Regions from separate parts of the Paenibacillus sp. P5_B5 genome, predicted to be linked through region 2. Evidence: riboswitches for the same ligand, from Rfam matches in the RefSeq annotation. Region 2 holds a riboswitch; the other holds the start of a gene.
The links. Region 2 has a riboswitch for cyclic di-GMP ahead of AC1DOK_RS23825 (Ig-like domain-containing protein). Riboswitches for the same ligand answer to the same signal wherever they lie in the genome.
Positions count from the first base shown of each region.

Region 1: another riboswitch for cyclic di-GMP. It lies ahead of AC1DOK_RS07985 (transglutaminase-like domain-containing protein); the one in region 2 lies ahead of AC1DOK_RS23825 (Ig-like domain-containing protein).

Region 1 is NZ_JBFULK010000005.1:28,728-36,236, forward strand. It holds gene AC1DOK_RS07965 (phosphatase PAP2 family protein) at 1-97, shown strand, start outside; gene AC1DOK_RS07970 (alpha/beta hydrolase) at 94-1,200, shown strand; gene AC1DOK_RS07975 (response regulator) at 1,436-2,581, shown strand; gene AC1DOK_RS07980 (class D sortase) at 2,613-3,293, shown strand; cyclic di-GMP riboswitch class I at 3,386-3,471, shown strand; gene AC1DOK_RS07985 (transglutaminase-like domain-containing protein) at 3,484-4,284, shown strand; gene AC1DOK_RS07990 (collagen binding domain-containing protein) at 4,603-7,509, shown strand, end outside.
Region 2 is NZ_JBFULK010000031.1:10,603-18,111, reverse strand. It holds partial or broken gene AC1DOK_RS23825 (Ig-like domain-containing protein) at 1-1,259, opposite strand, end outside; cyclic di-GMP riboswitch class I at 1,354-1,441, opposite strand; cyclic di-GMP riboswitch class I at 1,492-1,579, opposite strand; gene AC1DOK_RS23820 (ThiF family adenylyltransferase) at 1,797-2,558, opposite strand; gene AC1DOK_RS23815 (N-acyl amino acid synthase FeeM domain-containing protein) at 2,555-3,160, opposite strand; gene AC1DOK_RS23810 (HD-GYP domain-containing protein) at 3,359-4,564, shown strand; gene AC1DOK_RS23805 (small acid-soluble spore protein P) at 4,862-5,017, opposite strand; gene AC1DOK_RS23800 (hypothetical protein) at 5,063-5,218, opposite strand; gene AC1DOK_RS23795 (hypothetical protein) at 5,230-5,571, opposite strand; gene AC1DOK_RS23790 (S-layer homology domain-containing protein) at 5,763-7,388, opposite strand.

The DNA of each region.
Region 1 (7,509 bases), on a different contig from region 2:
AATGATTTCGTTAAGTTTATTGAGCTTGACCTATTATGTGTTTAATCGGAATTACCATTACAGTTTTGTACATCAGAGAGGAGCGAATATTAAATGACTAATCGAGAAGATTATGCCAAGCAGCTAAAATTAGTAGAGGAACGTACAATTATTCAGCAGTCCAATGGAATGGAATCAATGATTAAGCGAATTCCGGATTCTGATGCGGAAGGAGTTCTAGATCCTCGTGCACTGAGCGTGATGCAGCAGCAAGCGGAGGCGATGGCTGGCTTCGAGATGCCGGATTTATCCAAACTCAGTCCGTTTGAAGTCGCACTTATGATGCGCAAGCAGATGGGATGGGAGAATACAGACGTTACATGCACTGCCATTCAGGTAGATGCCAGAAACATATCAGGGCGTAATGGCGATATTCCTATCCGTATTTATACGCCAGAAGGGGCAAAAGCTGGTAAGCTGCTTCCTGTTGTCGTGTTCTTTCATGGAGGAGGCTTCTTCGGCGGAACGGTGGATGTCGTGGAGAATCCTTGTAAAGCGATTGCTGAGAAAGCACCAGCGGTCGTTGTATCAATCGATTACCGACTTGCTCCTGAGCATCCATATCCTGCGGGATTGCACGATTGCTTTGATGCGGTAAAATGGACCTATGAACATGCAAAGGAACTTGGTGCAGATAAGAGCAAGCTTGCAGTAGCAGGCGATAGCGCAGGCGGAAACTTATCGACGGTATGTGCGATGATGGACCGCGACCTCGGAACCGGCATGATTCAATTTCAGGCGCTCATCTATCCAACCGTCAATATGGCAGGAATTACAACGGATGACTTCGAATGGAAGCTGGAGGAATATACGATTAACGATCATCAGCCGTTTATTATGGCAGGTCTCCAGGGCATCAATCAACTTACCAGCTTGTTAGATGCGATCTATTTGCAAGGCCGTGAGAAGGCATCAGCTCCTTATTTATCCCCACTGCTTGTCGATTTGAAAGGAATGCCAGAGACTTTAATCATTACAGCGGAGTACGACTTTCTGCGATTGGAAAACGAGGCTTATGCCCGAAAACTGCAACGATCTGGAGTTCCAGTACGCATCATACGTTACAACGGGCTAGATCATGCGTTCATGGATAAGATCGGCTTGTATCCGCAAGCGGAAGAATGTATGGCTGAGATTGCCAAGTCCGTTGCAAAACTATAGAGGAACAGAATATCTCTACAAATCTCGAAGACGACCATGTCTTCGAGATTTTTTAGTGATATAGAATTTATAACATTCGTCTAATAAATTCTAAGTATCACCTTAAGAAACGCTCCGTCTTTTAAAGCCGGCGAAGCCGTTTCTTCTTGAGTAGGCAAATTTTGGACATTATCCATTTTGCTTGTTAAAATAAAGGAAGGAGAAAGAAAAGGCGGTTATTAAGAGGTGAGATGACTTGAAAGCGATAATAGTGGACGATGAGTGGCTTGCTTTGCAAAAAATGGAGAAAATGTTAGAAGAACATGCTGGAACAGGCATTAACCTTGAATTGATCGGCGCTTTTCAGGATCCTGATTCTGCGATAGAAGCAGCTCAGAGGGAAATGCTGCATTTGGCTTTTTTGGATATTGAGATGCCAGAGATTAATGGATTTGAATTAGCGGAGCGATTATTGCAAATTCAACCTCATCTGCAAATTATTTTTGTTACTGCTTATCAAGAATATGCGGTGAAAGCATTTGAAGTGAATGCGATTGACTATTTATTAAAGCCTGTACACCATGGCAGGTTGGCTAAGACACTTCAAAGAGTGATAGAATCGAATGACAAAACGGTTGCGAATACTAGTGAGACAACTCCAATCAATCAAGCCAAGCTCTGCTGTTTACAAAGTTTGCACTATCTCGACCAGAATGGGACTCAGCACTATTTTCCCTGGAAAACACTAAAAGCACCTGAGTTATTTGCATACCTGGCTTATTATCGTGATAAAACGGTGAATAAGCAATTGTTAATCGATTTGCTATGGCCAGAATATGATACAGAGAGAGCAACTACTCAATTACATACAGCAATCTATCAAATTCGGAAAATTATTAAAGCTGCCGGTTTAGATCTGGAGATCAAGTATAAGGACGAAGGCTACCGTTTGATATGGGGAGAGTTGAGGCTGGATGTTGAAGAATGGGAAACAAGTGTGCGCCATCAACAGACGGTGACTTCAGAGACGATTGATCAGCATAGATCCATTATGGCATTATATACTGGAGATTTTTTTGAAGAACATCGATATTTATGGGCGGAGCATGAACAGGAGCGGCTCGGTGTAATCTGGTTAAATCATGTGAAGCAAATAGCAGAATATTACGCTTCGCAGGAACAATATACGGAAGCTATATTACTGTATCAACAAATTAGGGAGAAGTTCCTTTATGTAGAAGATGGATATTTTGGGCTGATGAAAACTTATGAGACACTGAATCATCAAGGCGAAGTAAGGAAACAGTACCAGCTCATTTCGAACATTTTAAAAGAGGAATTTGATGGAGCGCCTAGTAAGGAACTAACTGATTGGTATCAAGAGTGGAACAGTAGAGTGTAATCTATAAATAGGAAATAGGGATCTAGATAATATGAAAATAAAAATTGTATCTGCACTGCTCATCTGTATAGGAATTACGATTTTATGCTACCCCAAATTTACTGAAGCGTATCAAGACTATCAGCAGCAAAAGCTGGTAAAAGAATGGCAGAGCAGCCTTCAAAATATTGATAACGGCGATGATTTCTCTGAGCAGAATGATAAAGCGGAGATTCCTGAGAGCACTTCAATCGATGTTGAATTATCTGATGAATTGCAAGCTGTAACAGATGATTCTGAAGCAAAGGAACAAGCAAAGCCGGACTTTAGCAGCTATAAGAACATGGAGGGCATTTTAACAATTGGTAAAATTGATTTGCTCTTGCCTATACTGCATGGTGCGACTGACAAGAATATGAAGACTACTGTTGCGAGTATCGAAAATACGGGTAAAGCCGGTGAAATTGGAAACTATGCAATAGCAGGACATCGTAATTTTACATATGGAAGGAATTTCAATAGACTCGATGAGATTGAAGAAGGAGATAAGATTAAAGTTGATAACGGAAATAGTCAGCTTGAGTACATCGTAACGGAAAAATTATATGTATTGCCTGAGGAAGTATGGGTTCTGGAGGGGAATGACAAAGATAAAGAGATCACATTAATCACTTGTCACCCTATGGTAGATCCTACTCATCGATTGATTATTAAGGGGAAAATTATCAAATAAATATTTTTTCGACTAATTTGACAATTAGGCTTACATAAATGGGACATGCTATGCTACTATATAGAAAAAACAAATAAATATCAGGTGCTTTCCACCGATAATGGCAAATCTAATGAAAATTAGAGACGCAAAGCTACAGGGCCTTCCTTATTTATTAAGATGGCAGCCAGCTACCGAAAGGGGAGTTTTTATGTTTAAACGTCCATTTGCAATTATTTTGCTTATTGTTTGTTTATTGTCTGCTCCAACTATTGCTTTAGCTAGTACTTCGAATTCCTATATAAATCTGGGAGAGTTAAGTGATGGAATCGTGATAGTTTCTTACCAATCTCCAAACGATGCGAAAGTAAAGGTCAAGATCAGCAAAGGAAATCAGCAATATGTATATAGCTTGACTTCAAACAACCGTTTTCCCTTGCAGCTAGGAGATGGTAAATATACGATATCCATCTTGGAGAACGTTACAGGAACCAAGTATAAGATGGTAGAAAACAAAGATGTCATTCTGAAAGCCTCAAGCAAAGATAAAGTATATTTGCAGCCGATTCAGATGATTTATTGGAATAAGGATATGAAAGCGATAGCCAAAGCTCGTGAATTGACGAAAGATCTAAAACAAGATAAAGACAAGGTTACCGCAATTTACAATTATATTATAAGCAACATTAGCTATGATTATAAGAAAGCGAATAATCTTCCTAACGAATATATCCCTTCTATAGACAAGACTTTGGAAGAAAAACAAGGAATATGTTATGATTACTCGGCTTTGTTCGCAGCTATGCTTCGAAGTGAAGGCATTCCAACTAAGCTGTTGATGGGGAGTAAGAATGATATCGAGCAATATCATGCCTGGAATGAGGTTTATCTCCAAGAAACGAATGAATGGGTAACAATCGATACAACATATGATTCTATTAAATCGTTGGGAAGCAAGAAACCAGTTATGATTAAAGATAAGCGCGATTATTCGATTGAAAAACAATATTGATTTGTGATATACTATGAAACCGTCTGATCTCCAGTTGACTGTAACCTTGTTTGTGGACAGTTAAAAAAAGTGCTAACTGAAAGTAGATGACCCCTGTATTCATCAGGAGTCATCTTTTTTTAATCCCAGTGATACAAAAACCCGAGAGATGGGCACTTTTTAAAAGTGTCTTTCTTTCGGGTTCAGTTCATGGATAGGAGTGGTTTTTTGTTGAATTGTAGGTTATTCAGAAAATATTCAGCATTAATTATTATAATTACTACAACAGAATCGACTTAGATTGACAAATTATTTTAATTAACTATTATAGGAGGACTTATGAAAAAGATTAGCATAGTTTCATTATTACTTATATTAATGGTTTTTAATGTTTTCCAACCATTGATTGCAAGAGCAGATGTGGATCAGACAAATGTGAATCCATCATTTACATTAACAAACGAACTGATTGAAGCAGATCCAAATGATGATTCTAAAGTTTCAGTTAAATATGATTGGAACTTGATTGCGGATAATAAAGACACAGAAACCAATTATTCGTTCAATCTTCCAACTGATTTAACAATTGAGAATGAACAAACAGTTGATTTGACGACTGGGGAAGAAAAAGTTGGATCCTATGTTGTGTCAACAGATGGTGTAATAACAGTAACCATTTTACCGAACCAAACTAATGACTCCTCAGGTAAAATAGAAATCCCTGCTGTAAAGAAAGTACAAGATGGTACAGTTGTTCCTTTACAGGAGAATAGCAATGAAATAAAAGAGAATATTTTAACGAAGGCTGAATTAAAGTTTGAAAACATTAACGGTGATCCCATAAATAGTGTTGATACGGAATCTATTATTACTGTGAATTATGATTGGGCACTTAAAAATGGCCATGGATATAAAGCTGGGGCAACGTTTAAATTTATCCTTCCAGAAGAATTTGAGGTTTATGAAGAAGTTAAAGATGAGAAAATGCTTTTTAAAGGTGATTTAGTAGGAACATTTTCAGTTGATATGAACAAATTAGTGACCATTGTGTTTACTGATTTTATCGAGAATCACTCCAATATTAGTGGTAATATTGAAGTTTTATCAAAGATTAGTAAAAAAGCTGTCTTAACAGAAGGAAATAAGGTTATTGTAACTCCAATTGAAGGCGGTATTAAGCAGGAGATTCCAATCGATTTTAAGCCGATTGGGAATTCTATCGATAAGGAAGGAAAGCCGAATAGACAGTACAACACACAGAATATAGAGTGGACTGTTGATTTTAACAAAGATTTGAAAGAGATCAAGAACGCAGTGATTACTGATAGCATGACAAAGGGACAGGAATTAGATCTAGCATCAGTTAAAGTGTTTAAGCTGATTACATTGGTAGATGGAAGCACATTACCAGGTGAGGAACTTAAGTCTGGGGATTTTAAAATTCCTGGAGAATACACGAATTCATCGAATGACACAGAGCTGAAGTTGAGTTTTGGAGATATTAGCTCAGCCTACCGGATCATTTATAAAACCAATCTGCCAGCAGATTCAGAAGAAACTTTATTTGAGAATAAGGTTACTCTATCAGGTGGCAATGTTTCAGAACTAACAGCTAGTGCGTCGGTAAACGTCACAAGAGGAAAAGCACTAGAGAAAACATCAAGAGGTTATGATCAGGCAACGCAAACAATTACTTGGGAGATCAAATACAACTATAACCAAAAACCAATCAAACAAGCAGAAGCTCTGTTGAAAGATCAATTTGATAACACTCAGAAGCTTGTAGCAGATTCTTTTAAAGTTTACAAAATAACGATTAATGAACAAAGTGGAAATGAAGAAAAAGAGGAGAAATTTGAAAATTATTCGGTTACTTCCAAAAAAATCGATGATACAAAAAACGGTTTTGATTTTCAATTCAATCAAGACATTGATTCCGCTTATAAAATAGTCTATAAAACTAAAGCAAGCAGTCGAGTATTTGATAATGCAACAATTACTAACGAAGTAACTGCTAATGGCAAGATCGAAACAGGAACAGGAAATATCTATCAACAAATTTTGAACAAATGGCATATAGACAACAGTACAGACTACAAAGCGAAAACAACAGAATGGACAATTAGTTTCAATAATGATAGTCACAAGATGAAATCGGTTAAGCTAACAGATACTTTTGCAAATAAAGGATTAACCTTGATTGTGGATGATACATTTAGAATCTGGGGTGAAGGCAAGGATTTAAAAGAAGGTACTGATTACACCTTAAAAGTAAATGCTGATGGTTTTGAAATTGAGTTTACGAATGAAATATCAACACCTCATGTAATTACGTACAAAACTAGTTTTGTTTACGAAGATAGAGCTGATTCTTCTAAAAATTATTTAGAAAATGGAGTTAAGCTTGTTTGGACCGATGAATCTGGCGCTACTAAAGAAAAAGAATCCTCTGCACAATTCAAACCAGATAACTATACACAAGCTAATGGATTTAAAAATGGTAAGTACAATGCGATAGATAAGACAATTAATTGGGAAATCGGGATTAATTACAATCTTAGAACACTTGCTAATGCTTCCGTTGAGGATAACATTATTGGTGATCAAACACTAAAGAAAGGAACGTTAAAAGTATATAAATTGGAACTATCCGGTTCAAATAATGGTACTGTAACGAAAGAAGAAGCAGATCCACAAGATTATGAAATTGTGTGGAATCAAGATGATAAAGGTTTTAAAGTGAATTTCTTGAAAGAAATTAACTCACCTTATTTAATATCATACTCGACCAGTCTTGAAGGTCAGATCACTAAAGGAACTTATTCCAACACAGCAACTTTGTATGATAATTCATCGAAAATCACTGATCTTCCTGCTAGTGTATCTGTTGCAAACGGAGGCACGCACGTCAAGAAATTTGGAGAACAAGCAGGCAAGGTGATGAACTGGAAGGTTGACATCAACTTTGGTCAATCCACATTATCGGATGTGAAACTGGTTGATACACCTTCTACGAATCAGATGCTGCTTGAGAACTCCTTTGCTTTATATGATACTTCTGTAACAGAGAAAGGTGAGGTATCCAAAGGCAAAAAATTAACTGAAGATGATTATACACTTACATTTATAAATCAAAATGATAAGGTCATCGGATTTGAACTCACCTTCAAAAAATCAATAGATAGACCATATATTTTGGAATATCAGTCGCTAATCCTTGATAAAGTCGGAGCCAAAGTTACTAAT
Region 2 (7,509 bases):
GTTCCAGTCGCATCTTTATAATCAATTGTGGTTAGTCCATTTGTTGGATATAACATATTTGATTTAGGGTTCTTAGCCGGATCCAGTTTCACTTTATAAGTAAGTGTAGCAGGAGCTCCTTCAACAATATTCCCCACTGTCCACTTGAAAGTCTCACTGCTCTCATCCCAGGTTATTGTGCCTTGAGAAATTGTATAGTCTGATGAGTCAAATGAAGCTCCTGTAATAAGATTAAACATTTCTCCCATTGGATCTGTAACAACTGCATCTGCTGCGGCATAGGTAACTTTACTGGCGACTTGTGTGTATACTTTCTCTAGCTCTGCACTAGTAGATTCAAAGTAACCTTTATTTTGACTATTGTTCAGAACGTAATTTGCATTCTTGTTTTTCCCAACATCTAGACCAATTGCATATATCTGAATTCCTTTATCCATTACATTTTTAGCTTCGGATATAGTACCTATACCATTATCTTCTATATTATAGTAGGTATCTTGCCATGGCCGATTTCCTTTTTTCTTTAAAAGGCTGTACTCATCATCCCAATCTAAACTGTAACCACCCGATGCATTACCATTACCAATTCTATTATTATAATCAAACTCTGAAAGTATAAAATCATGTTTACTTCCATCTTTCCACTTTACCCATGAACTATATTCTGCTGCTTTATTAGCTTTATAACTATAAGTTGGCTCCCCATCGCTTAGAAGTACGACTACTTTATTATCAGCAGTACTATCCTTTAATAATTCCCTGGCATGACGAAGACCATCTTGAATGTTCGTACCGCCATCTGCCTTTATACCATCAATTATTGTTTTAAGGGCTTCTTTACCCGAAACGCCTTCCAAGCCAGATATATCTTGAGCGTAGTAGTCAAAAGCTACAACAGCTATTTTAGATTTTGAATTTGTAGTTAACACTTTATCAACAAAGGTCTTGCCCGCCTTTTTAGCATCGGCTAATCTTCCTTTGCCATTCTCGTCGTTCTTCATACTCCCCGACCTATCAATTACAAGAACCACATCAGATCTAGTAGCCAGATTCTTACCTTCAACTTTCAAAGTAACTTCCCACTCGCCCTGAACAGCTGTAGTACTAGCTGTCTTAGTTAGGTTAATCGCACCCGGATTAGGCCAAACAAGTTCTCCACTTGGATCTGCTGATGCTTGCGTTAAAGACCCAGGCATTAAACCAATTGCCATCGCTAGAACACATAGCCACGTAACCACTCGTTTTAACTGTTGTTTCATTGTTTACATACACCTCTTCAATTTAATAATTTATAATGCCTATCCTTACCAGTAGCGTTAGCCAAAATAAAAAAGCCCGGCTACATTGTGATTTCAATGCAACCGGACTATCATTAGTCTTGCGACTAGTAGACTCCAAAGTTTTGCGACCTAACCTTTCGATTAGTGTGCCGTATGTAGTTGTCGGAATTTCACTTACAATTAAAAAAAGCCCCATTGCATTTTACGAAATCAATGCAACCGGACTATCGTTAGTCTTGCGACTAGTAGACTCCAAGGCTTTGCGACCTAACCTTTCGATTAGTGTGCCGTATTCTTTTTTACTTCCCATATTATTACAATGATTACTATATTTCTTAAAGGGGTAGTTTGTCAACCAAATTATACTAAATTATTTTATATTTCTTATTTTTATTATATATTCTCCTTTTTATATCCATAATTCCAATTAATACTCCAACCAAATCTCCAGCAATATCCCCCTTTTACAAATAAAATCCCGCTTCACATACGCAAAATATGTACACCATACATACTTTAACTTTCAAACTGCATCTGGAAGCTTTCCGGTACAATCGGTGGATTCTTTCTTCCAAGAAGGTGTAGAATCATCTGTGATACAAGCACGCCGGGCCCTAAGGCTTGTCCTACACTAATTGTCGGAATGGTTCTATCCCCGATCCACTTCGCAATTTTATCTGGCGTTGCATAGCTAGGAAGCTGTTGACTATAGGATGCCGCTGGAAACACCATTTCTTGCAGCTCTTCAGACTTAATTCCTTCTGTAATTCCTAAATATTTCTCAAGACTTTGACCATCCGGAGCAAAGGTAAGTACCGATGTCCCAAATCCAAGTGCGACTGCAGTTGTAATATACAAATTCTTCGCTCTACCTGCTTGATGTAAGGCGAGAGAGTCTGGAAATGCAAAATAATCGATTGCATCAATGACATAATCAGCTTCTTCTACGAATGCTGCTGCATTACGGCTATTTACACCTTCTGTGAAAATAACGGTCTCAAGATCAGGATTGATTGTAAGCAAGTGGTTCCGTAGGGCTTCTACCTTCGGTTGACCTACTGTTAAGTGAGTCGCTGCACACTGTCTATTAATATTCGACACATCGAATTCATCTAAATCTGCTAGTACTAGTTTGCCAATCCCCATACGAGTGAGTAGTTCTGCAGCAAAGCCACCAATACAACCACATCCCGCAATTGCAATTGTTGTATTTTGTAATTGTTCAACTTCCGACTCGGACATCACACCTAAATTACGACTGAACTGTTCTTTAATCATAAGATCACCTTTAACTGTTCTTTTTCGCCTTCAACAAAATATTCATACAAGGTAGAACGGCGCTCTTTCAAATTGGATAGACACTCCGTTAAATTCAAAGCACACGGAATGGTAGTCGAGCCGAGATATACCTTAGGTTCACCGATTACTTGGAAAGGGAACTTGAACATACGGTGCATATAGTTATATACACGTTGATCGATGCAACAAACCCAATAAGTTAGGCCTGTTTGCAGCGAATATTGCAGTACAGTTTTAATAAGACCGATTCCCACATCATGTGCAGGCATTTTTGTAAAAGCACTGATTTCGGCTACTCGATTTGGTTCCAGTTGATTTAGCTTGGCTTTATTAATATCATAAATCTCAAAATGTTTAATAGTAGGTAGTTCATCGAATTGGGAATAAATTAATCTCGTGACTCCTACAACTGTATTATCATAGGTCTGCGCCATAAAATACTTGGATGATTTCTCGTATGGATCCTCTTCGTCGTTTCTAAAAAATCCGACTTCTTCGTATCTCTGATGATGTAAGCTTATAGCCTTCTCACGGGACACGCCCTGAGCTATACCGAAATGATAGTTAGTAGAGTCCTTCATAAATTGTACGCTCCTTATGAATTTAGAATATTTTACCTTTTCTATCATAGACATACTTTCAGAAAAAAGATAGATATTAAATTTTTCTTTAAAATATTTTTAGGATAGGTATCTAGTCTATAGTTGAATAGACATAATAATGGTACAATTGACATGTAATGTTCATAATTGAGAATTGTATTTGAGAGGAAGTAGGTTATGCTAATTCCCGACAAAAAGATTTTACTAGGTACCTATTACAGAACTCATCGTGATCAGGTTAACGTAAATATATTAAAAATTTCCTTTATCTACTTATTTATAAGCGTTTTATGGAACTCGGTATTCCTTCTGTTTCACCTTCCATATTCGCGCGCATCACTCTATTTACTTGTTATTTGTTTTGTTATTTGGTTCTGTTTAGTAGCCAGTAAAAAGCTATTCTCACCTTCCTCTTATATATTGCAGCACATCGTTCTATCCTTTGTCATAATTGTCGTATGCTGTCTATATTTCGGTTCTGGTTATCGAGAGGCTTGGAGTTTCTTCCTACTGATTCCACTCATTGCCGCCTTCTATGGGGACATGCCCGTACTGCTGACCTATTCTTCAATTGGTTTGGTCTTTATGACTTTTCTAGGAGCCTTTTACCCGCTTGTTACGAATGTGTTCGATGAGATTGACATAGCTAACCGTGTGCTGCTTTACATTATCATAGGTACGTTCAGTCACCTTATATTAAGGAAAGTAAACAAGCTTTACGATACACAGGTGAACACAATTATGGAGTCGGCAGAAGTATCGGTCGAACAGGTTGTAAAATCGTTTATTATTGCAGTTGAGGCAAAGGATTTATATACTTTTGGGCATAGTGAGCGCGTAAGTAAATATGCAATAGAATTAGCCAGTACATTAGCGGTTTATCAAAATGAAAAGCAAATAAAGAGGTTACGGCTAGCTGGGCTATTGCATGATATCGGCAAGATTAACATCCCAGAGCATATATTGGCCAAGGAGGGTCCATTAACGGTTGATGAGTATGAGTTGATCAAAACACATCCCGTTGTTGGTAGCCGAATGGTTGAGAAAATATCGATTCTTGAAACCTTGAAACCAGGTGTGCTGTATCATCATGAAAAATGGGATGGAAGTGGTTATCCGAGCGGAATTAAAGGAGATCAGATTCCCCTTGAAGCTCGAATCTTAGCCATTGCTGACGTGTTTGATGCCTTGACATCGAATCGGGCTTATCGCAAAGCGATGACGGTAGATCAAGCGTATGATATTTTATATAAAGGCAGTGGTACACACTTTGATCCTAATTTAATCAATAAATTATCGATCATTAAACCCAGATGGAATCAAATATTCAAAGAAATGAATGATGAAGTGAAGGAATTCAATAAAATCACGGAGTTATTTTAACAAAAACAAGAAGAGCCCCTAAGGGCTCTTTTTGCGTCGATGTTAATCGATTTTTTTAGCTGCTTTCAACTCTCTTGTTTTTCGTTTACTGGTACTCAAGTGTCCAATTACACTAACGTGTCTTTAGCACATCCCTCCAGTTCGAATAGACAAGCTACGAAAGTTGCATCAGGTTATTGCTCACGTTGTTCAACGGAACCACACCTCTCTTGTCATCGACAGTAATAGTATCTCCCTACAAAATGATCTTATTCAACAAATTACACAATTATTTTATTTTATTTTTCCCTCAAGCGCTTAGAAGCCCTCGCCGTGATTATTACGGGAATGATTACGGTTCTTTACCTTATGGGAGCCTGATAAGGGCTCTGGGATACCTTTATTACCTTCATGAGCATTAATTTCTTCCCCTTTGGGTGATACATTAGTGGGGACTGTTTTTGGTTTGGACATGTGATCAGATCCTTTCCGAATCAGTACCTTCTATCCTTTTACTTTCTACCCTTCATGATTCAACGCATCTTGATGACGACGATCATTCGTCTGCTGCTGCCGCTGCTGATTAGCATGGGAACCAAGATCAGGATGATCCAATTCTTTGGATACATTCTTCAAGTTTTTATCGCTGCTCAAACCACATTTGCCTTTTGCCATATAGATTCCCCCTAACCGTGATGTGTCACATCATGCAAAGCTTGGGCACACTCATGAATATGACGAACATAATCGCTAATCAATCCTTGTACTTGATCCTGAGTTTCATCAATGTGAACATCGTCCTTCTCCACATCCACAAGATCAACCTTTACCTCACGAGAATCCAGATACGTGCATGCAAAATCGAACGTATACGAGCTGCGACCGGCATTTGTAATATGAATTCGCACTGCTTGATCATTCGCCTCATCGGGCCATATTTTAGCACTATCTGACGATGGCATACGTGCAGGAAGCACTCTTGCCCATTCATCTGCAAGCTGCTTTCCTGTTACTGCGGGTTTGTCCATATCTCTACACCTCCACATCCTATAAAATGTACTAGCTACACCTTTGCTATCCACGCCTCAAGGTAACAAAAAAAGCCACTCCTTGGAGTGGCCGCGGTAATTAAGATTACGTTCATTCGTTACTTTATAGTCGGTTAACTTGCTATCTCATCAACAAAAGCCTTCGTGATGCTACATCCATATACTAGCAACTACCGCTTATTCGTATGTTGCTTAATTACTTCGTAATCTGCAGCAGTATAATTTCCCATGTACCATAATGAAACACCCTGTAAACCATAGAACTTAGCAAGCCATATCTTTTGTTCAATACTTTGCCCATTCTCATACCAGATTTCATGACTACCACGATCATCTTGGAATGTGATTTTATTCAAGAACGAAGGTGCTACGAATTCCACCTTACTACCTGGCATCTTCGCCCGCTCCTCAACTAGCTTAATTGCAGGCTGCTCAGATACCACTGTTCCATCAGAACGCGTAATCCACTGATTGGCTTGCTTAGAAATTCCGAGTACCAGCTTTTCTTTGGGTATACTCTTAAGTGCAGTCTGGATAGCTTCATTCACCAGTGGCAATGGAGCCGAAGGCAGCTTACTTTCCATATGCGTGTAATCATAAGCCATTACAATAACCTGATCAGCTATTGAACCAATTGCCTTTAGATCGTAACCTTTGTACCAATCCGTTGGCGGAACTGCTACTGACATCGTCAGCCCATTAAGATTCTGCTTTAGAGCTTGCAAGAAGGCTGTATAAGCCGCTTGCTCCGATTGTTGCATTAATCCCTCGAAATCAACTGAAACACCTGTAAACCCATAAGGATTCTTCGTCAGTGCATCTTTAGTTGACTTAATAAAAGCTGCTTGTGCAGGTGCATCGAGGAGAAACTTACTTAATTGACCATCCTTATTATTCGCAAAAATATTCAACTCTTTACGGACCTTATTCTGATCCGCAATCTGAATAGCCGATTCCCATCCGCTTGGAACAGCGTATTCTCCTGTTTTCATGTTCAAGGATGCTTGACCATTAGCTGTATAGGACAACTCCGACCAGCCAAACTTCACATCATTTAATAGACTCATTTGATCCACTTGTTTAAACGATTCAATCGCATAGTAACCTATGCCTGATAACTGCACATATGTAATTCGTTCATTAATGACGCGTTCAATAATTGCCGCTGCTTCTTTGCGTGTTAAAGATGCTTTAGGGCGAAACTCGCCTGTTGCATCACCAATCATAATACCTAATGAAGATGTATAGTAAAGAAACTCTTGATAGCTTGAATGGATGCTACTAGCATCGACAAACTTCCGTTTATCCTGCTCAGCCTTCCACCCAGCATCAGTCCATTGCTTACGCTCTTGATCTGTCATAGATTGAAGCAGTAATCGACCTGTAAGAACAGCTACTTCCTCTCTAGTAATCTCGTTGCTAGGATGAAATTGATCTTTCTCAATCATAAAATCTATTAATCCATCATTATATGCACGTTTGATATAGGCATATGACCAGCGAGAAGGATCGGCCATATCTTGTAGATTCATATCTTTGAGGCTTTGTGAATCAGTAGGTATAGAAGCCATTAGCATTTTGACGAAAGCTTCTCTTGTAAGAGCACCATTCCCTTTAAACGTCCCATCCCCATTACCTGAAATCACACCTAGAGCCGAAAGCTTATAAATACTATTCGTTGCCCAATCATCCTTCACATCCGAATAAGGCTGCATTTGTCCACTATACGCAAACACACTCCCTATACCTGTACAGAGCATCATCGTAATAGCGAGTACTGATATCTTCTTGAACATGTTCATTCCTCCTTAAATACCGAATCTATCAAATTATACCAAACTTGTGTTTGATAGGGTATATTTCTATCACTAGTTCTAGGTGAAACGCTTATACTTTCTGATTCATAGAAAAAGCCAC